Linked DNA regions of Paraneptunicella aestuarii. The protein of the gene in region 1 interacts with the protein of each later gene in a pairwise test. Links are inferred from orthologs where the notes say so. Each region holds a gene or a part of one and is shown on either strand. Other genes may lie near its edges. The genes, in order: hflC and ftsH.

Region 1 (11,562 bases):
GCATCTTTGTGCTGATCCAAATCAATATCGGAGATACCAACTTGTTGAAAACCAAGTTCTTTTCCCCATTTCTTGATATTGGCTGTAAGTTCTTCGAGATCCGGCATTGGGAGGTTGGACATTGAAAACCTATGTAAACATTTTTCCGCAGGAGAGTTTAACACACAAAATCTACAAGGCTGAGCAAGTACGCAAGGTTGAGCCTGTGGCGGCAAAGCAAGCCGGGGTGACTATGTATACCCTGATGGAGCGAGCTGGACAGGCGGTGTTTAATGTTTTGCGTGAACAATATGCAGATGCAAAGACGGTTTTGGTGTTGGCTGGTAAAGGTAATAATGGTGGCGATGCCTATGTCGTCGCGCGCTTGGCGTTGACTCAGGGGCTACACGTTACCTTATGTGAGTTTGCGGATATTGAGCGGCTTTCTGATGATGCTAAAACAGCTAGAGAGAAGTGGCTGGCGACAGGAGAGACTGTACGTAACTGGCAGGATCTGAACTTTGCTGTCTTTGATCTCTGCGTTGATGGCTTGTTGGGTACTGGCATTAGCGGCGAAGTGCAATCGCCATTAAGTGATGTCATCCAGAAAACCAACAACGCCCAGATCCCCATTTTAAGTATTGATATTCCCTCGGGTTTACATGCTGACACTGGCTCTGTATGCGGTGTGGCGATGGAAGCGGAACACACTGTGACGTTCGTGGGTATTAAGTCTGGTCTGGTAACGGGTATCGGTAAGCAATGTACTGGAAAGCTGCATTTTCATGATTTGGGTGTCGGTAATGAGTTCCAGCGCTTGGCGGATTCCATCGGTAGAGTATTCGATTTTCGTCAACTTCGTCCTATTCCCAAGCGTGATATCTACAGTCATAAGGGAAGCTATGGGAAATTGTTGTGTATCGGCGGAAACCAGGGGATGCCCGGCTCTATTCGACTAACCGGCGAGGCTGCACTTCGATGTGGCGCAGGGTTGGTGAAGGTTTTTTGTCATCCGGATAATGTTGCCATGGTGTCAAATGGTCGCCCTGAACTGATGCTGGAGCATGAAGAAGAACAACTTGTTGAAGCGTTGAATTGGTGTACTGCAATCGTTATTGGCCCCGGATTAGGCAAAGACGCTTGGGCAATCGATAAATTAAAAGTGGTATTGAACCATGCTTTGGAAAAGCACAAGCATCTTGTGATGGATGCTGACGCCTTGAATTTGTTTTCACAGGATCCCAAATTGGTGATGCCCAAGCACATGGCAATTGTGACACCTCATCCTGCTGAAGCCGCACGTATTTTAAAAACATCGGTGAATGAGATAGAGAACAATCGCTATCATAACGTGCGAGAACTGGCGAACCGTTTTGACTGTGTCGCTTTATTGAAAGGTTCAGGTAGTGTTGTGGCTTCTCAAGGCAACCTGTGGGTTTGTAAAAACGGCAACCCGGGCATGGCAACCGCCGGCATGGGCGATGTACTCAGTGGTGTATTGGGTGCGTTATTGGCTCAAGGCATGGGGTTGCGCCTTACTGCCGTGTACGGTATGTGCCTGCACAGTTATGCCGGTGATTTAGCCAGCAAGGAACATGGAGAACGTGGTATGCTTGCCAGCGATTTATTTCCATATTTACGAAAATTAATTAATCCAGAATAGAGAAGTGTAAAGTGCAAAGTCAGGTTGCATTGTCTTCGGAACAGGAAACCGAATTATTTGCTCAATCTGTTGCTCGCTGTTGCCAGCAAAGTAGTGAACAGATTCGTAGCGGTTTGAATATACATCTGCTTGGTGATCTAGGTGCGGGTAAAACCACGTTTTCACGAGGTTTTATTCAGGCATTAGGCTATGAAGGGCGAGTGAAAAGCCCGACGTATACCCTGGTGGAACCTTATGAGGTCGGAAACTGGTTGATTAACCATTTCGATTTGTATCGATTAGCCGATCCGGAAGAATTGGAATTTATCGGTATTCGTGATTACACCGCAGATAACACCATCAACTTAATTGAGTGGCCGAGCAAAGGCACAGGTATGCTGCCTCCGCCTGATATTGAGATTTGCATTGAGTTTACTGAACAAGGACGTAATATTGTGGTCAAAGGGTTAACGGCAACTGGCGATTCAGTGATACGACTATTACAAGAACAATGAGTGTCATAAGATTCAATTTAGGAAGGTTCAATTTCGCAGTATGGTTATTGCTGATATTCACAGCATTTCCCTTTTTTGCTGTTAGCCAGACTACGAACTCTGTCGATAGCATTCGTGTTTGGCCTTCTCCCAGTAATACTCGAGTGGTGTTTGATTTAAAGAACAAACCCGAGTACAGCTATTTTACCTTAAGTAATCCTCAGCGATTGGTTATTGATCTCGACGCAACCAAGAATGGTGTCGATCTCAATTCCTTGTCTCACGATAGTAAGTTGCTGCATAAAGTTCGTACCAGTAATCCCAAAGAAAAGCATTCAACCCGATTTGTTCTGGATCTTAATAAAGCCGTTAAAGCTCAAGTTTTTGCCTTACCGCCAACGGCTCCCTATGGTAATCGACTGGTTATTGATTTGATGGATTTGGAGCAATCCCAGGCGATTGTCAAAGATCAGCAGTCGAACAACCATAATCGCGATATTGTGATTGCCATTGATGCCGGACATGGCGGTGAAGACCCCGGTTCTATTGGTAGTGCCGGTAGTTACGAGAAGAACATCACGCTCAGCATTGCCAGGAAATTGCAGGAGCTGATTGATGCTGAAAAGGGGATGACAGCGAAATTAACTCGAACCGGCGACTATTATGTTGGATTAAATAAGCGACCTGCCCAAGCAAGAGCGTTCAAGGCTGATCTTCTGGTGTCTATCCATGCTGATGCCTTTACTACTCCGCAACCTAGCGGGGCTTCCGTTTGGGTGTTGTCTGCCAATCGTGCTAACTCCGAATTAGGTCGCTGGATGGAGAAAAGCGAACAGCATTCCGAATTGCTCGGTGGTGCGGCTGAAATTATTCAGGACACGGCAGCTGAGCGTTACTTAACGCAGGCATTGTTGGATATGTCGATGGATCACTCTTTAACAACCAGTTATCAGGTAAGCCGAAGCTTGATTCGAGAATTAAGACAAGTCACCAAGATGCATAAGAAATCACCTCAAGCGGCAAGTTTAGCTGTATTAACTGCGCCAGATATCCCTTCGGTATTAGTTGAAACCGGGTTTATTTCTAATCCCGAAGAAGAGAAGAATCTAAATTGGAGTAAATACCGGGAGAAATTGGCTAATGCCATTTTTACCGGTATTAAAACACATTTTAAAGATACACCACCTGATGGCACGCTTTGGGCCAATCAACGTCATGACAATCGTAAGCGAACTCATCGGGTTGAGAGTGGTGAGTCTTTGTCTCTGTTAGCACAGCGCTACAATGTGTCTGTGACTAGTTTGAAAAGAGCTAATAATTTGAGTTCTGACATGGTTAGAATTGGTCAGGTGCTAACTATTCCGAGTAGTTAGTTTCTAGCAGATAGCCATTATTGTTGCCCAATAACCCGAATGAATAGAGAAGAGAGAATTCTTGAGCATTAAAATATTGCCTGCGCGATTGGCAAACCAAATCGCTGCGGGTGAAGTGGTTGAACGCCCTGCCTCGGTTGTTAAAGAGTTATTGGAAAACAGTCTGGATTCAGGCGCGACCCGTATTGAGGTCGATATTGTTAAAGGCGGCCATAAGCGAGTCTTGATCCGCGATAACGGCGCTGGAATAGAAAAAGATGAATTGGGGCTCGCTTTAAGTCGTCATGCCACCAGTAAGATCCACACTCTGGAAGATCTGGAAAATATTGTCAGTTTGGGGTTTCGTGGCGAAGCGTTAGCCAGTATTAGCTCGGTATCACGATTAACCTTAACCTCCAAACCCGCAGCACAAGAAGAAGCATGGCAAGCTCAATGTGAAGGCCGCGATATGGAAGTGGCGATTACACCCGCTGCTCACCCTAATGGAACCAGTGTTGATGTGCAGGATTTGTTTTTCAATACGCCAGCACGTCGTAAGTTCCTGCGCACAGAAAAGACCGAGTTTACCCATATTGATGAGCTGTTCAAACGCGCAGTTTTAAGCCATTTTGACGTACATTTTGTGCTGAGACACAACGATAAGATTGTGCGCCAGTTTGCGGCTGCGAAAAACGAAGCGGCGAAGTTAAAGCGTGTAGCGCAAATATGCGGCAAAGCCTTTCAAGATACGGCGATTGAGTTTGCCAGCGAGTATCAGGCTATTCAGTTTCATGGCTGGCTAGCGGGTGTTGGCGGTGAAAGAGCGCAGAATGATCAGCAATACGTTTATATTAATGGGCGGATGATGAAGGATAAGCTGATTGCTCATGCTATTCGTCAGGCTTACGAAGGGTTAATTCCATCCGACAGTTATCCAGCTTATGTAGTGTATTTGCAGATGCCCGCATCCATGTTGGATGTGAATGTACATCCAACCAAACAGGAAGTGCGTTTTCATCAAGCTCGTTTGGTACATGATTTTATCTACAAGACCGTAAACGATGCATTGCAACAGCAGATGCAACGGGGGTTTGAGCAAGAGCAAGCTTTCAATTCTGAACCTGTTTGGGGTTCCTCAACATCACAAAAGTCGCAAGAACCGCAAGATTCACACGAGCTTCAAGCACCTCAAGTGCATCAGCTCAATCCGGTGCAATATACTCAATTGTCATCCAATGAGCCGTCGCACCAATATATCAAGCCTTTAACGCATGATGTGTCTCAAGCACCGAACAATACTTCGGATCGAATTACACATGGGGTAAGTGAGCATTCACCTTCGTCAGCCTATTCATCGGGTGCTATGGGGACGGGAAGGCCGCCTTTTGGTGAACGAAGAAATATGGTTGGCAGTAGAAATATTGGGTCAGCGCAGCAGAGAACGGCTTCGAATAATTATCAAAATTTGATGTCTACAGCTGCGCCATCTTTTTCTGCGGAAGCTGCTGGTGTTAGCGTTAGTCATCATGCTGTTAGTGATAAATTGGCAGAATGTGTATTTGTTGAGCCCAGTCATTTATTGCTAAAAAAGCAGGCGTCTTTTTATCTGATCTCGCTGGTGGCTTTGGAGCGTAAGGAGCTAATCACTTCGTGGCGGCAGCAAGTGCCAGTATCACAACCGTTACTGATGCCGATTTCTCTGCCAATGGACAAGTCAATTAAAGAAAACCTGGATGAAAAACGCAGGGCGTTGAGTGAATTGTCTATTGAGCTTATTCCGGTTGATAAACGTTTAGTCTTGCGCAAAGTACCTGCTGGTTATCGTCAGGTTAATTGGGCGATGTATTTGCCTGAACTGTTGCAACATGAGCAGCTACAAACTAATCCTATACTGGCATTTGCAACGGTCATGATTGCTGAAAGCAAAGTGTATGATGATGTTCTGGCAATGTCCTTATGGCAACGGTTTGCGCTCATATTAGGTAAAGAAGATAATTCCCTGAATGGCTTGCTGATGGAAGTGCCAGTTGCCGACTGGGTAGCTCAACACTTAAATTTAACTAAAGAGCCTTCGGTTCAATAACTCGTTAAAAGATATCAATGACTAACACCTCATTACCTCCCGCAATCAGCATTATGGGGCCTACAGCTTCGGGCAAAACCGCATTGGCGATTGCCCTTACCAAGGTGCTTCCTTGTGAAATTATCAGTGTTGATTCAGCGTTGATATACCGAGATATGGATATTGGAACCGCCAAGCCAACGGCTGAAGAGTTGGTTGAAGCTCCACATCGTTTGATCAACATTCTGGATCCGGCGGAAAGTTATTCTGTTGCCGAATTTCGTCGAGACGCATTGCGGGAAATGGCGGACATTACCGCAAAAGGGCGAATTCCGTTATTGGTAGGAGGTACGATGTTGTACTTCAAGTCATTAATTGATGGAATTGCTCAATTACCGGCATCTGATGCCGATATTCGTAAACAGATTGAAAAAGAAGCTGAGCTACATGGATGGGAAAGCTTGCATAAGCAATTGCAAATTGTGGATCCGGAATCGGCACAGCGCATTCATCCTAATGATCCTCAGCGATTAATGCGAGCGATAGAAGTGTATCGTTTGAGTGGTAAAGCGATGAGCGATTTAATGCGAGATAATTGTGACCCGGCTCCTTACCACTTTACTCAGTTTGCAATCGCGCCGCAGGACAGAGCCGTGTTACACCAGTTAATTGAACAGCGTTTTGAACAAATGCTGGCGGCTGGGTTCGAAGCTGAAGTTGCTAAATTGCTTGCTCGTGGAGATTTAAATTTAGATTTACCATCAATGCGTTGCGTTGGTTACAGGCAAATGTGGCAATACTTGACGGGTGAGCTAAACTTGCAAGAAATGAAAGATAAAGCGGTTGCTGCAACACGGCAGTTAGCCAAGCGGCAGATAACCTGGTTACGAGGCTGGAAAGACGTCACTTGGCTTGATACTTTTAATACTGATAATGTAAATGTTGTATTAAATTGTACCAAGTCCTAAATGGGGTCAGTCTTCACTCTATACAGGGATTTTAAATACTGTATACTGGCTTGAATCTCATAAAGCAGTAATAAAAACAATAACTAAATAACTAGAAGATCAAAAAGAGGCACATGATGGCAAAGGGACAATCACTCCAAGATCCTTTTTTAAATGCTCTTCGTAAAGAGCGTATTCCCGTGTCGATTTATCTGGTCAACGGTATTAAATTGCAGGGACAAATTGAGTCATTTGATCAGTTTGTTATTCTGCTCAAAAATACAGTGAGTCAGATGGTTTACAAACACGCGATTTCCACAGTTGTGCCAGCCAGAGCGATACCCATGGCTATTAGCAACAACGATGATGGGGACAACGCCTAAACCTAATGTTTACTGAGGATTCCATGCTTGTTTGACCGTTATGAAGCTGGTGAACAGGCCGTTCTGGTTCATATTAATTTTTCAGATGAAACATCCAGGGAAGACTTGCAAGAACTGCAAATGTTAGTGTCTTCTGCTGGCGTGAATACCGTTGAGGTTGTAACGGGGACGCGCCGCACTCCTAATGCGAAGTACTTTGTAGGTAGTGGTAAGGCAGAGGAAATTGCCAATGCAGTAAGGGCGTCTTCAGCGGATGTCGTTATTTTTAACCATGCCTTAAGTCCCTCGCAAGAACGTAATCTGGAAACAATTTGCAAATGTCGAGTGTTGGATAGAACCACGCTTATTCTTGATATTTTTGCACAACGAGCCAGAACCCACGAAGGTAAACTACAGGTTGAGTTAGCGCAGTTACGACATATTTCCACACGTCTGGTTCGTGGTTGGACTCACCTTGAGCGCCAAAAAGGCGGGATTGGTCTGAGAGGCCCCGGGGAAACCCAGCTTGAAACCGATCGTCGTTTATTGCGTGAGCGTATCAAAAGCATTCAGCGTCGTTTAGAAAAAGTTGAGAAGCAACGTGAACAAGGGCGTAGAGCCAGAGTACGCAATGAAATACCAACAGTGTCATTGGTGGGTTACACCAACGCTGGTAAATCGACTCTATTCAACACGATAACTTCTGCCGGTGTTTATGCAGCCGACCAACTCTTTGCTACGCTAGATCCAACACTTAGAAAAATAGACGTGCAAGATATTGGCTCTGTTATTCTTGCGGATACTGTTGGGTTTATTCGTCATTTGCCCCATGACCTGGTGGCAGCGTTTAAAGCAACATTGCAAGAAACCCAATCTGCCGACTTGTTGCTACATGTGGTGGATTATTCGGACGAGAAGTTTCGCGAAAATATCGATCAGGTTAACGAAGTTCTTGAAGAAATTGGGGCTGGTGAAGTACCCCAATTAGTGATTTGTAACAAAATCGACCGACTGGAAGGAATTGAAGCCCGCATTGATAGGAATGAAGACGGTAAGCCGGAAAGAATCTGGGTTTCGGCGCAGCAAGGTCGAGGTATTGATTTATTATTTAATGCCCTCACTGAGTGTTTGGCGGATAACATGGTGCAATATCAATTACGCATTCCGCCACAACAGGGTAAACTTCGCGGTGCATTATTTGGTTTGAATTGTATCGCTTCGGAAGAATATGCCGAAGATGGTGATTGGCTGGTGGATGTCAGAATGCCAGCCAAAGACTGGCAACGCCTGATTAAGCGCGTTGACGGTGATCTGACTTCGTATTTGGTGCATAAGCACTAAGCAATGTTAAATAATTAATTGACGGAGAAAGAGATGGCTTGGAACGAGCCCGGGAGTAACAACAATAACAAAGATCCCTGGAAGAACCAGGGTGGTCGTGATCAAGGGCCTCCAGACTTAGACGACATTCTCAAGAATGTGTTTAAGAAATTTGGTGGTTCTGGTGGACGTCGTGGAGGCGGTGGTTCTGGAGGGCTGAGTTTCGGCAATCTGGGATTGGGTCTGATCGTCGCTATTCTGGTCGTGATCTGGGGTATCAGCGGTTTCTATACGGTACGTGAAGCTGAGCGTGGCGTTGTGATGCGCTTTGGACAGTTCAACAAATTGGTTGAGCCTGGTTTGCAATGGCGCCCCACATTTATTGATACTGTTGTGCCAGTGGATGTGCAAACTATTCGCTATTTGCCAGCGTCGGGTTTCATGCTAACAGAAGACGAAAACGTGGTTAGTGTGGAAATGGAAGTTCAGTATAAGGTTATTGAACCTTACCAATTTACTTTCTCTGTCACAGACCCATCAAAGAGTTTGCGTCAGGCTTTGGATGCGGCATTACGCTACGTGGTTGGTCATTCCAAGATGGACGACATCCTGACTAGTGGTCGTGAGGTTGTAAGACAACAGGTTCGTGAAGAACTGGATAGCGTTATTGCGCCATACAATATGGGTATAGTGGTCACCGACGTGAACTTTAAAGATGCTCGCCCGCCAGAGCAGGTAAAAGCTGCATTTGACGATGCCATCGCCGCTCAGGAAGACGAACAGCGTTTCATTCGTGAAGCGGAAGCGTATGCCAGAGAAATTGAACCACGTGCTCGTGGTCAGGTTCGCCGTATGGAAGAAGAAGCCCAAGCTTATAAAGAGCGCGTGATTTTGGAAGCGCGAGGTGAAGTAGCTCGTTTTGAGGAATTGCTACCTCAGTACCAGGCTGCTCCTGAAGTAACTCGTCGTCGTATCTATCTGGAAACATTGGAACAAGTCTATTCCAACACCAGTAAAATCATGGTCGACAGTAAAGGTAGTGGCAACATGATGTACTTGCCATTAGACAAGATCATGGAGAATTCCGGCTCAACAGGCACTCCCGCCAAGTCTCGTAGCACTATTGAAGGCCTACGTAATAGTCCAACTTCTGGCACTAATACACCTACGACTTCATCCGATGGTGTCCGCGGCGACCGTTTCAATAGTGGGAGGAACTAGGCAATGAGGAATTTACTGTTAATTATCTTGATTGCATTGGGATTATTGAGCTTTAGTTCGGTTTTCGTTGTTAAGGAAGGTACACGCGGTATCGTTATCCAGTTTGGTAAGGTAAAGCGTGAATCGGAGAGCAATGAAACTATTGTTTACGGGCCTGGATTACATTTCAAATTACCGTTTTTTGATCAGGTAAAACATTTGGATGCACGTATTCAAACTTTGGATGATGCTCCAGACCGTTTCGTTACCTCTGAGAAGAAAGACTTGATCGTTGATTCCTATGTGAAGTGGCGTATCAAGGATTTTGCCAAGTATTATTTGGCAACTCGTGGTGGTGTGAAAGAATTGGCTGAAGCACTATTGAAACAGAAAGTGAACAACGGTTTGCGTACTGAATTCGGTACTCGCACCATTTCACAAATCGTTTCAGGCGAACGTTCTGAATTGATGGATGCAGCATTAGAGCAATCTTCACAAAGTTCGGATGAACTGGGTATCGAGATTGTTGACGTGCGAGTTAAGCAAATTAACCTGCCTGTTGAAGTCAGTAGCTCCATCTTTGAACGTATGAGAGCTGAACGTACTGCGGTAGCGAAAGAGCACCGTTCTCAAGGTCAGGAACAATCTGAATTTCTTCGTGCAGATATTGATCGTCGTGTAACAATTATGCTGGCTGATGCTGAACGTAACGCCAGAAAATTGCGCGGTGAAGGTGACGCAGGCTCAGCAAAAATATATGCAGAAACATACTCGAAAGATCCTGAATTTTTCAGCTTTTTACGTAGTATGGATGCTTACAAAGAGAGCTTTAACAGCAAGCAAGATATCTTAATTGTTGAACCAGACAGCGATTTCTTCAAATATATGAAGGATGCTAAAGGCAAGTAATCAGCAGCCTTTGTAAGCAAGCTAGCAATTTAGCTTTACACTATTTCAAGAAGCACCCAGCCGGGTGCTTTTTGCTTTTCAGGATAATGCTTCATACTTAGGTGGTTGTATTTAGTTAACCCCATATATGGGATTAGTAGTAAAAGAAGTATCCGCAGTATGTATAAGCAGTATTATCAAGGTTTTCTCAAGCGTCATCCCAACACTCAACATTTTGCCTGTCATAGTCACCATTATTGGCCAGATGTAACCCGCGACGCCATGTTGCAATATTGGGATGATTCAGCTCAATGGGTGGATGATAAATGGAATTATTTCTTTGGGGAAAAGTTGCCTAAATTGCAGCAATTCATTGCTTCTACCCTGAATACAGGAATGCCAGAAAATATCGTTCTGGCTCCCAATACCCATGAATTGTTGTTTCGAGTAATTAGCACGCTAGACTTTACAAAGCCGCAATGCATAGTTACAACCGATAGTGAATTTCACAGTTTTAACCGCCAAGCCGATCGCCTGTCTGAACTCGAAAATTTCACTGTGATTAAAGTGCCTGTTCAGCCCATGCAGGATTTTCAGCAGCGATTTGTTGAAACGGTCAGACAGTACAACCCTTCGTTAGTCTTTTTCAGCCACGTATTTTTTAATTCAGGCATGGCGCTTCGCGATTTGAATGGTTTGATCGAAGAGATTAAAGATATAGATGGATTGATTGTGGTGGACGGTTATCACGGGTTCATGGCATTACCTGCTGATTTGCAGCCTATCGCAGAGCGAGTGTTCTATCTGGCTGGCGGATACAAGTACGCACAAGCGGGTGAGGGCGTGTGCTTTATGCATGTACCGAAAGATGCTGATTTTAGACCCGTTTATACAGGTTGGTTTGCGGAATTCGGCGCGCTTTCAGGAGCCAGAGCGGAAAGTGTTCGCTATGCGACGGCAGGTAATCATTATGCTGGCGCAACCATGGATTTATCAGGTATGTATCGTTTACTGGCTGTGTTTGAATGGATGCAGGAGATTGGGCTGTCGGTAGAAAAGATCCATCACTATGTACAGCAGTTGCAAGATCATTTCCTGAGGCTTTTATATGCGCTGGATCATCCGGATTTAAACGCTCAAACCTTATTGGCGGATAATCTCAACCATCATGGGCATTTCTTCACGTTTAAGCTGGAAAGTGCAGAAAAAACGCAAGCGCTGGGGGAATATATGAAAGCCAAAGGTGTGCACACCGATTGGCGGGGAGATTGTTTGCGCTTTGGCTTCGCTTTGTATCAGAATGCTGAAGATTTTGA
Region 2 (11,523 bases), 1.2 Mb from region 1 along the record:
AAATCAACAAAGCCTCTCTGATTATCTCAAAGCCCGTAATATTATCGGTATCGCCGATATTGATACTCGTCGTTTAACTCGTGTGTTGCGTGACAAAGGTGCGCAAAACGGTTGTTTAATGGCGGGTGATAATATTGATGAAGCGGCTGCGCTTGAGAAAGCAAAGCAGTTTCCGGGATTGAAGGGTATGGACTTGGCAAAAGAAGTCACGACCAAGTCAGTATTTGAATGGGATTCAAGCACATGGCAACTTGGCGTTGGTCATACCAAGTTACAGGAAAACCCTCAGTTTCATGTCGTTGCTTACGATTTTGGGGTGAAACGTAATATTTTACGTATGTTGGTAGAGCGTGGTTGTAAAGTCACGGTTGTGCCAGCCAAGACACCTGCCAGTGAAGTGAAAGCAATGAATCCTGATGGCGTGTTTTTATCTAATGGGCCGGGTGACCCAGAACCCTGTGACTACGCAATAGCGGCTATCAAAGAATTATTAGAAACCAATGTGCCTATATTTGGTATCTGTTTGGGACACCAGTTGTTGGGATTAGCCAGTGGTGCCAAGACTGAGAAAATGAAGTTTGGTCATCATGGTGCGAACCATCCGGTTAAAGACCTGCAACGCGGCACAGTGATGATTACCAGCCAAAACCATGGGTTTGCATTGGATGAGTCCAGCTTGCCAGCTAACCTGGAAGCGACTCACGTTTCCCTGTTCGATGGTTCACTGCAAGGTGTACGTCGAACTGACAAACCTGCGTTCAGCTTTCAGGGACACCCCGAAGCTAGCCCGGGGCCACATGATGTTGCTCCGCTCTTTGACCAGTTTATCGAATTAATGCAAGCACGCACTTAAGGTTGGAAGTCTATCATGCCAAAACGTACAGATATTAAAAGCATACTGATTTTGGGTGCAGGCCCAATCGTTATCGGACAAGCCTGTGAATTCGATTATTCCGGTGCGCAAGCATGTAAGGCGTTAAGAGAAGAAGGCTATCGCGTTATTCTGGTGAACTCTAATCCGGCGACCATTATGACAGACCCGGAAATGGCTGATGCAACTTACATTGAGCCAATTCATTGGGAAGTTGTACGTAAGATCATTGAGAAAGAACGTCCGGATGCCATTTTGCCAACCATGGGTGGGCAAACGGCCTTGAACTGCGCACTGGACTTGAATCGCCATGGCGTGTTGAAAGAATTCGGTGTGGAGATGATTGGCGCGACGGCGGATGCCATTGATAAGGCGGAAGATCGTGAACGTTTCGACAAAGCCATGAAAAACATCGGCTTGGAATGTCCGCGAGCCGAAATTGCTCATAATATGGAGCAAGCACTAGACGTTGTAAGCCGCATTGGTTTCCCTTGTATTATTCGTCCTTCTTTCACAATGGGTGGAACCGGTGGTGGTATCGCTTATAACATCGAAGAGTTTGAAGAAATCTGTCGCCGTGGCCTGGATTTATCTCCAACCAATGAATTATTGATCGATGAATCACTGATTGGCTGGAAAGAATATGAAATGGAAGTGGTACGCGATAAAAATGACAACTGCATTATTGTCTGTGCCATTGAAAACTTCGATGCGATGGGAGTTCACACCGGTGACTCCATTACCGTTGCGCCTGCGCAAACCTTAACGGATAAAGAATATCAAATTATGCGTAATGCCTCGCTTGCTGTATTGCGAGAGATTGGCGTGGAAACCGGGGGCTCAAACGTTCAGTTTGGTATTTGCCCGGAGACCGGACGCATGGTTGTTATTGAAATGAACCCGCGTGTATCGCGCTCTTCGGCGCTTGCGTCAAAAGCCACTGGCTTTCCTATTGCGAAAGTGGCTGCAAAGTTGGCTGTGGGTTATACGCTGGATGAGTTGGCAAACGACATCACTGGTGGTTTAACGCCAGCTTCGTTTGAACCGTCTATCGACTATGTTGTGACTAAAATCCCTCGTTTTAACTTCGAGAAATTCCCCGGTTCTAATGATCGCCTGACAACCCAGATGAAGTCTGTGGGTGAAGTCATGGCGATTGGACGTAACTTTCAAGAGTCAATGCAGAAAGCGTTACGTGGTCTTGAAACTGGGGTTTATGGCTTGGAGCCTATCGTTGATACCAGCGATGAAGAGAACCGTTCCAAAATTGTTCGTGAACTGCAGGAGCCTGGCTCAGACCGGATTTTCTATATTGCTGATGCATTCCGCATGGGCATGTCGTTAGACGAGATCTTTACGTTAAGCCATGTAGATCCCTGGTTCCTGGTACAAATTCAGGATTTGGTGCTGCTGGAAGAAAAAGTACAGGAAGTCGGCGCTCCAGGCCTGGCTGGTGATTTTCTTCGAGTCCTTAAGCGTAAAGGCTTCTCAGACAAGCGTTTGGCTGAACTGACAAAAGTTTCTGAAGACGATATTCGCAATATGCGCTGGGAGCGTGGTATTTACCCTGTATACAAGCGAGTCGATACTTGTGCTGCAGAGTTTTCAACCAGCACGGCTTACATGTATTCTTCATATGATGAAGAATGTGAAGCGCAGCCCTCTGATAAAAATAAAATTATGGTATTGGGCGGTGGCCCAAACCGTATTGGTCAGGGTATCGAGTTCGATTATTGCTGTGTTCATGCTGCCTTGGCTTTACGTGAAGATGGTTACGAAACCATTATGGTTAACTGTAACCCGGAAACTGTTTCTACCGATTATGACACCTCAGATCGCTTGTACTTTGAGCCTGTCACATTAGAAGATGTGTTGGAAATTGTACGAGTTGAGAAGCCTAAAGGCGTTATCGTTCAATACGGCGGTCAAACCCCTCTTAAGTTAGCACGAGCATTGGAAGAAAATGGTGTGCCAATTATTGGTACGTCGCCAGATGCTATCGATCGTGCTGAAGACAGAAAACGTTTCCAGCAAATGGTGCATAAGCTGGGCCTAAAACAGCCTGCAAATGCGACTGTTAGTAGTTGGGATGAGGCGTTGCAGGAAGCGGAACAGATTGGTTTCCCTCTGGTTGTTCGCCCGTCCTATGTTTTAGGTGGTCGTGCCATGGAAATTGTGTACGACATGAAAGACCTGAAACGCTACCTGACCGAAGCCGTAAGTGTGTCTAATGAAGCGCCAGTATTGCTGGATCGCTTCCTTGATGATGCTATTGAAGTTGACGTTGATGCAGTTTGTGACGGTGAAAATGTTGTTATTGGCGGCATTATGGAGCATATCGAGCAGGCGGGCGTTCACTCAGGTGACTCAGCGTGTTCTCTACCCACTCATAGCTTACCAGAAGATATCCTCAATACTATGCGTGAGCAGGTGAAGGATATGGCACTGGAATTGGGTGTTATCGGTTTGATGAATACTCAGTTTGCGGTTAAAGATGGTGAAGTGTATTTAATCGAGGTTAATCCTCGCGCCGCCCGTACTGTGCCTTTTGTATCAAAAGCTACTGGTCGTCCGTTAGCTAAAGTCGCTGCTAGAGCGATGGTGGGACAGACGTTACCTGAACAAAATGTTGATAAGGAAATTATCCCACCATATTACTCTGTGAAAGAGGTTGTGATACCCTTTGCCAAATTCCACGGTGTTGATCCATTAGTTGGGCCAGAAATGCGTTCAACGGGTGAGGTTATGGGGGTTGGTGAAACGTTTGTTGAAGCTTATGCAAAAGCCAGCCTGGGCATTGGTGAACCTGTACCTTCAAAAGGTAAGGTACTATTGTCACTCCGTGAAAAAGACAAAGCGCGCGCTGTTGAACTTGGCCGCTCCATGTTGCAAAAAGGCTTTAAACTGGAAGCGACAAAAGGTACAGCAAAAGTATTGAATGATTCAAATGTTGCATGTGGTGTGGTCAACAAGGTGTCGGAAGGTCGTCCGAATATTGTTGATGCCATTAAAAATGGTGAATACTGCTACATCATTAATACTACCGAAGGGCGAAAGGCTATCACGGATTCGGTGTATATCCGTCGCGAAGCATTGCTTGGAAAAGTGTCTTATTCAACCACAATGAATGGTGCTTTTGCGGCTGTAAATGCTCATGCAACAGACGATCGTAAATCAGTCAATTCTGTGCAGGAATTACATAAGAGATTGAATTAATGAATAAAATACCAATGACGGCAGAGGGAGCTGAAAAGCTCCGTGCCGAGTTGAATGAGTTAAAATCGGTAAAAAGGCCCGCGATTATCAAAGCTATCGCGGAAGCTCGTGAACATGGTGATTTAAAAGAGAATGCTGAATACCATGCAGCTCGAGAACAGCAGGGCTTTTGTGAAGGACGCATTCAGGATATCGAAGCGAAGTTGAGTAATGCTCAGATCATCGATGTGACTAAAATGCAAAACACCGGAAAAGTGATTTTTGGTGTGACGGTCACATTGTTGAATGTTGATACCGACGAAGAAACAACCTACAAAATTGTGGGTGATGATGAAGCTGATATCAAAAACAACCGGATTTCAGTGAATTCTCCCATTGCCAGAGGATTAATTGGGAAAGAAGTGGACGACGTAGTGACCATTCAAACCCCTTCTGGTGCAGTAGAGTTTGAAATCACGCAAGTGGAATATATTTAATTTATTGAAGCAATAATGAAAACGGCGTCTTGTGACAAGACGCCGTTTTTTATGAGTTACTTTTTCGGTAACTCGATTTTGGGCTCATCGCTTTGGCGATAGATCACCAGCATATGTCCAATAACCTGTAGCTTTTCAGCGCCAGATTGCTGGACAATTGCATCCATCAAGGCCTTTTTCTCTTCTCTGTCTTCAGAGGGAACTTTCACCTTGATGAGTTCGTGATGTGATAATGCGTTGTCGATTTCGGTCAACACGTTTTCAGTCAGACCATTGCCGCCCACGAGTACTACGGGTTTCAGCGCATGCGCCAGCCCTTTTAAATATTGCTTTTGTTTGTTAGTTAATTTCATTTACAAAGAAATCATGTTTGAATAGCTTGAAAAGCGTTATTCTAGCGCCATCTCTGTGCTATTCCCATTGTAATTGCAGTAATATGACCAAGAAAAAACATTCTGGTAGTAGTAAACGGTGGTTGAAGGAGCACTTTGACGACAAATATGTGCAAATGGCTCAGAAGCAAGGGCTTCGTTCCCGAGCCGTTTTCAAGTTGGATGAGATCCAACAAAAAGATAAGTTGATTAAGCCGGGCATGTGCGTGGTTGACCTTGGCGCAGCGCCGGGTGGATGGTCACAATATGCTGTGGATGTGGTGGGTGACAAGGGGCAAGTGATTGCTTGCGACATATTACCCATGGATTCCATCGCAGGTGTTGACTTTCTTGAAGGTGATTTTAGAGAGGAAGCAGTATTGGATGCTTTGCTGGATAGAATCGGTGGTCGGAATGTTGATGTTGTGATGTCCGATATGGCACCCAATATGAGTGGTAACGATTCCGTTGACCAGTCCCGTGCAATGTATTTGGTTGAGTTGGCTTTGGATATGTGTAACGAAGTATTGAAGCCGAATGGCAGTTTTGTTGCTAAAGTTTTTCAAGGAGCTGGATTCGAGGAGTATTTCAAAGCATTAAAACAAAGGTTTCAGGTGGTGAAAACCCGTAAACCTGACTCATCCAGAGCTCGTTCGCGAGAAGTCTATTTGGTGGCGACTGGCTGGAAACTGTAGTAGGCTTGACCAAAAGCAAGAATAGCTACTACTGATTGCTAAATTTTAGATAGATTGAGGTTTTGTAAATTGAGTGACATGGCAAAAAATTTGATTCTCTGGCTCGTCATTGCTGTTGTTTTGATGTCAGTATTTCAGAGTTTCGCGCCTAATGACGGCTCTAGAAAACAGACTGATTATACCCAGTTTATTCAGGACGTTCGTCAGGATCTTGTGCGCGAAGTACACATTGAAGGCCGAGAAATCAAAGGGCTTAAACGGACTGGTGAAAGCTTCACTACTTATTTGCCGACGTCTTACGATGAGTATTTGTTGAATGACTTGATTCAACATAACGTAAGAGTGTTTGGTGAACCGCCTGAAGAAACATCTCTGATTACTTCTATTTTCATTTCCTGGTTCCCAATGCTGTTATTGATTGGCGTATGGATTTTCTTCATGCGACAAATGCAGGGCGGCGGCGGCCGAGGAGCGATGTCTTTTGGTAAAAGTAAAGCTCGTTTGTTAGGTGAAGACCAAATTAAGACCACGTTTGCTGACGTTGCAGGTTGTGATGAAGCAAAAGAAGAAGTGACTGAACTGGTAGACTTCCTGCGTGATCCAACCAAGTTCCAGAAACTGGGCGGTAAAATTCCAACAGGTGTTTTGATGGTTGGCCCTCCAGGTACAGGTAAAACCTTATTGGCAAAAGCCATTGCTGGTGAAGCCAAAGTACCTTTCTTTACTATTTCTGGTTCTGATTTCGTTGAGATGTTCGTGGGTGTTGGTGCATCTCGTGTCCGTGACATGTTTGAACAAGCCAAGAAATCGGCACCTTGTATTATCTTTATCGACGAGATTGACGCTGTAGGTCGCCAACGCGGTGCTGGCTTAGGTGGTGGACATGACGAGCGTGAGCAAACCTTGAACCAGATGTTGGTTGAGATGGATGGTTTTGAAGGGCATGAAGGTATCATCGTTATTGCCGCCACTAACCGTCCTGATGTACTGGATCCTGCATTGTTGCGTCCGGGTCGTTTTGACCGTCAGGTTGTCGTTGGCTTACCTGATATTCGTGGTCGTGAACAAATCTTAAAAGTACATATGCGTAAAGTGCCTATTGCTGACAATGTTGAAGCATCGGTTATTGCACGTGGTACTCCTGGTTTCTCAGGCGCTGATTTGGCTAACCTGGTGAACGAAGCGGCATTGTTTGCTGCCAGAGCCAATAAGCGTCTGGTTGCAATGGAAGAATTTGATAAAGCCAAAGACAAGATCCTGATGGGTACTGAACGACGTTCCATGGTGATGTCTGAAGAAGAAAAGACCATGACGGCGTATCACGAAGCGGGTCACGCTATTGTGGGACGATTGGTGCCTGAACATGATCCTGTCTATAAGGTTTCGATTATTCCTCGTGGACGCGCTTTAGGTGTGACTATGTATTTGCCTGAACAGGATCGTGTCAGTCACAGTAAACGACATTTAGAGAGTATGATTTCCAGCTTGTTTGGTGGTCGTATCGCTGAACAGATCATTTATGGTGATGACAAGGTTACAACAGGGGCATCTAACGATATTGAGCGCGCTACTGATATCGCTCGTAAAATGGTAACTCAGTGGGGCTTGTCGAGCAAAATGGGGCCTATGCTGTACGCGGAAGAAGAGGGCGAAGTGTTCCTTGGTCGTAGCGTTGCCAAAGCGAAGCATATGTCTGACGATACTGCCCGTGCTATTGATGCCGAGATTAAGTCAGTGATTGATCGCAACTATGAGCGTGCCGTTGGCATTCTGAAAGAGAATATGGATATTTTGCATGCCATGAAAGATGCGTTGATGAAATATGAAACCATTGATGCGAAGCAGATTGATGACTTGATGGAGCGCAGAGACGTCCGTCCTCCTGCTGACTGGCAAGAGTCAAATAGCGATGATAGCAAGCCGACTGGTGGCGCGACCGCATCTGATGTTAAATCAGAAGAAAAAGTCGATGAGGAAGAAAAATCACGAGGCAAGGATCCTGACCTTGGTAAACCAGGCGATCTGCCACACTAGTTCGTTGAAATAATGTTTATGCTAAAAACGCCTCTATTGAGAGGCGTTTTTTTCGTTTTTATCTGTTGTGAGAAATGAAATTTAGAAATAAAACCCTGTCATTAAATTCGCCACAGGTTATGGGGATTTTAAATGTTACCCCTGACTCTTTTTCTGATGGTGGCAAGTTTAATCATATGGATGCTGCATTAGCGCAAGCAGAACAAATGGTAAAGGATGGCGCTACCATTCTTGATATTGGTGGTGAGTCAACTCGTCCCGGCGCAGAGGATGTCCCGGAAGCGCTTGAGTTACAACGAGTCATCCCCATAATTGAAGCCCTTAGCACACGGTTTGATGTTGTTCTTTCAATTGACACCAGTAAAGCTGTTGTTATGCGTGAAGCCGTAGTTGCGGGAGCTGACCTGATTAATGATGTTTGTGCTCTGCAATTAGAAGGAGCATTACAAGTGGCGGCTGAAACTGATGCTGCAATTTGCCTGATGCACATGCAGGGTCAGCCTCGAACAATGCAGTTGTCTCCTGAGTATGAAAATGTGATTCAGGATGTAAAGGCCTTCTTGCAACAGCGAATGCAGGCATGTATTGATTCCGGGATCAGTAAAGATCGTTTAATCATCGATCCAGGGTTTGGTTTTGGCAAAACCTTACAGCATAACTGTGATTTGCTGGCTGGCATCTCCAGGTTTCATGATCTGAGAGCTCCTGTTTTGGTTGGCGTTTCAAGAAAATCCATGTTTGGAGCTTTATTAGGGCGAGACGTTAATGAGCGCCTAGTACCCAGCGTAGTTGCTGCGGTTTTAGCGGCACAACAGGGCGCGGCGATTTTGAGAGTTCATGATGTGAAAGAAACCGTGGACGCGTTAAAACTATTGAGTATTACACAACGCTAAATAGCTGTTCCAAACTATCAGTCAGCAACAGAAAGTTTTGAGCAGACCCTCAGCCCTGCTTTTCACTTAATGAATCGGCGAAGCGGCTGTGGAGCCTCAATGGATTGATTCACGGCGAGTCTGCGATAAATTTCTGTGGCTGACTTGCAGTTAAGCACACTTATTTAGGTCAACACGTCCTAAGTAGCGTTAACTATTTGTTCTGCGATTGGACTTAACATTGATGATGTAAGAAGTCTATCGCAAAAAGACAATTGGGAATGAACAAGAATAATGACTAAAAGACAGTATTTTGGAACAGATGGTATTCGTGGCAAAGTTGGCGAAAACCTGATTAATCCTGAATTTGTGACCAAACTCGGTTGGGCTGCAGGTAAAGTGCTAGCCGGGCGAGGAACGAATAAGGTGCTGGTGGGGAAAGACACTCGTATCTCTGGGTATATGTTGGAATCGGCTCTGGAAGCTGGACTTTCAGCTGCCGGAATTGATATTGGCTTATTGGGGCCAATGCCGACACCTGCTATTGCTTATCTAACCAAAACCTTTCGCTCCGAAGCTGGTATTGTGATTAGTGCTTCACACAATCCTTATTACGATAACGGTATTAAATTCTTCTCTTCTGACGGCTTTAAACTGGACGATGATATTGAGCTGGCGATAGAAGCTCAAATGGCGAAGCCAATGGTGTGCGTTGACTCAAACAAACTGGGTAAAGCTTCTCGTGTGCAGGATGCTGCTGGTCGTTATATTGAATTCTGTAAAGGTAATTTTCCGTCTGAATTATCGCTAACCGGGTTAAAGATTGTGGTTGATTGTGCGCATGGCGCAACTTACCACATTGCTCCTAATGTTTTGCGGGAACTGGGCGCTGATGTCATTGAAATTGGAACAAAACCTGATGGTTTGAATATCAATGACAAAGTGGGTGCTACCGCGATGGAAGCGGTAACGCAACGTGTTCTTGATGAAAAAGCCGACCTTGGTTTTGCGTTGGATGGTGATGGTGATCGCATCATGATGGTCGATCATCTGGGTAATGTTGTCGATGGTGACGAAATTGTTTATATCATTGCCCGCGATGCGCTGAAATCCGGTCGTTTACAAGGCGGGGTTGTTGGCACTCAAATGAGTAATATGGGGCTGGAAAAAGCGCTGAAAAAACTCAGTGTTCCTTTTGCTCGCAGTAAAGTTGGCGACCGTTACGTGATGGAACTACTACAGCAGAAAGGCTGGAGTATTGGTGGAGAAAGCTCTGGTCATATTTTGAATTTGGCTCAGTCCTCTACGGGCGATGGTATTGTTTCAGGGTTGCAGGTGATTGCTGCCATGTTGCATTCAGGCTTGACTCTCGCTGAATTACGCATGGGTATGGAGAAGTTCCCACAACGATTAATCAATGTGCGCTTTGCATCAGGTTTAGACCCATTAGCGAACGATAAGGTAAAAGCCTCTGTCGCTGATGCCGAAAAAGGTTTGGCAAATAATGGACGAGTATTATTGAGAAAGAGTGGAACAGAACCCGTCATTCGAGTCATGGTGGAAGCGCAACATGAAAATGATGCGAATCATTGGGCGGAGCACATTGCACAGGCCGTTGAAGCTGCTGTGTAATGTTGCGTTCAAATAGTGTTTGTTTGAACGCTTTTTATACGTTTTGGATGAGTGTCATACTCAGTTGCAAATAAGTTTCCAGTTTGACATAAATTACGGGCTGATTTATGTCAAAAAACTTGTAACTTTTGTCGGCGTCCGTTAATATCTCGCCCGCTTTTTTGAAGGGTGTTTACGGCTGGCAAAGACGGTTAAATATACAGTTATTGCTAATAGCTTGAATAAACTCAGGTGGATAAATGAATACAATGCGACAAAAAATGGTTGCCGGAAACTGGAAACAGAATGGTGATCAGGCGCTTGTCAAAACCATGCAGGACGGTTTGTCAAAGCTGGCTTTCAATGGTGTTGAAGTAGTTGTATGTCCTCCTTTTCCTTATCTTGGCGCATTTGAAGCAAAGGGTTTCAAACTGGGCGCCCAGAATTTGAGTTTGCACGACTCTGGAGCTCACACAGGTGAAGTGTCGGGTTCTATGCTTAAGGAAGTGGGTTGCCAATATGTTATTGTTGGTCATTCTGAAAGACGTGCAGACAATAGCGAAGACAACGATGTTGTCGCGCAGAAAGTACAACAGGCACTTGCTGCAGGTTTGACCCCTGTACTGTGTTTTGGCGAATCAGAACAGGTTCGCGATTCAGGTCAGTTGTTCGATTTTATTCAATCGCAACTGGAGCCTGTTATTGCTTTGATAGGTGTTGCAAGATTAGCCGAGACAGTTTTAGCTTACGAGCCAATTTGGGCTATAGGTACAGGTAGAACAGCGACACCAGAACAAGCGCAAGAGGTACATCAATTTGTGCGGTCTTATATCGCTGAAAAAGATGCCTCGGTTGCTGCCAACTTAACCATTTTGTATGGTGGCAGTGTTAAGGCTGATAATGCCGAGCTATTATTTGCCCAGCCAGATATTGATGGTGGCTTGATTGGCGGAGCGAGCTTGAAATTGGATGACTTTGTCGCCATATGCCAAGCGGCAGAATAAGTAGAGATAAATAATGTACGAAATTCTTTTAGTGATCGATTTGATTGTTGCTTTGATGTTGATCGGCTTGGTGTTGATCCAGCAAGGTAAAGGTGCTGACATGGGCGCTTCTTTCGGGGCTGGTGGCTCAAATACTGTATTTGGTTCAACCGGTTCAGGAAACTTCCTGACACGCTCCACTGCTATTTTGGCAACGTTATTCTTCATTATTAACCTGGCATTGGGTAGCATGTCTGGTAATGTTGAAAAGAACGTTGACGAGTGGCAAAACCTAAGTGATCCAGCTGTGAAAATGACTCCGGCTGATGCAGATGTTCCATCTGTAACTATTGCTCCAGGTAGCAACGATGTTCCTGTTGAAACAGTTGAACCT

Evidence for each region.
Region 2: the proteins of hflC (region 1) and ftsH interact in binary tests that used the Escherichia coli proteins (3 or more experiments, as listed by UniProt). The link is inferred for Paraneptunicella aestuarii from one-to-one orthologs.

The regions. Positions count from the first base shown.
Region 1 is NZ_CP074570.1:207,507-219,068, forward strand. What follows is about bases 8,400-11,324. They hold hflC (protease modulator HflC), read left to right. Parts: upstream 8,400-9,382; coding sequence 9,383-10,267; downstream 10,268-11,324. Other genes in these bases: hflK (FtsH protease activity modulator HflK), read left to right, coding at 8,400-9,379; KIH87_RS00940 (aminotransferase class V-fold PLP-dependent enzyme), read left to right, coding at 10,427-11,324. In the rest of the region: tRNA epoxyqueuosine(34) reductase QueG, read right to left, coding at 1-122; KIH87_RS00895 (NAD(P)H-hydrate dehydratase), read left to right, coding at 122-1,642; tRNA (adenosine(37)-N6)-threonylcarbamoyltransferase complex ATPase subunit type 1 TsaE, read left to right, coding at 1,654-2,136; KIH87_RS00905 (N-acetylmuramoyl-L-alanine amidase), read left to right, coding at 2,133-3,488; DNA mismatch repair endonuclease MutL, read left to right, coding at 3,550-5,550; tRNA (adenosine(37)-N6)-dimethylallyltransferase MiaA, read left to right, coding at 5,568-6,497; RNA chaperone Hfq, read left to right, coding at 6,614-6,859; ribosome rescue GTPase HflX, read left to right, coding at 6,887-8,179; more of hflK, read left to right, coding at 8,213-8,399; more of KIH87_RS00940, read left to right, coding at 11,325-11,562.
Region 2 is NZ_CP074570.1:1,391,421-1,402,943, forward strand. Bases 5,295-8,180 are described here. They hold ftsH (ATP-dependent zinc metalloprotease FtsH), read left to right. Parts: upstream 5,295-5,698; coding sequence 5,699-7,663; downstream 7,664-8,180. Other genes in these bases: rlmE (23S rRNA (uridine(2552)-2'-O)-methyltransferase RlmE), read left to right, coding at 5,295-5,629; folP (dihydropteroate synthase), read left to right, coding at 7,738-8,180. Also shown: carA (glutamine-hydrolyzing carbamoyl-phosphate synthase small subunit), read left to right, coding at 1-853; carB (carbamoyl-phosphate synthase large subunit), read left to right, coding at 869-4,087; transcription elongation factor GreA, read left to right, coding at 4,087-4,563; ribosome assembly RNA-binding protein YhbY, read right to left, coding at 4,620-4,916; more of rlmE, read left to right, coding at 5,000-5,294; more of folP, read left to right, coding at 8,181-8,556; glmM (phosphoglucosamine mutase), read left to right, coding at 8,830-10,167; tpiA (triose-phosphate isomerase), read left to right, coding at 10,407-11,150; preprotein translocase subunit SecG, read left to right, coding at 11,161-11,523. UniProt on the Escherichia coli protein: Acts as a processive, ATP-dependent zinc metallopeptidase for both cytoplasmic and membrane proteins. Plays a role in the quality control of integral membrane proteins.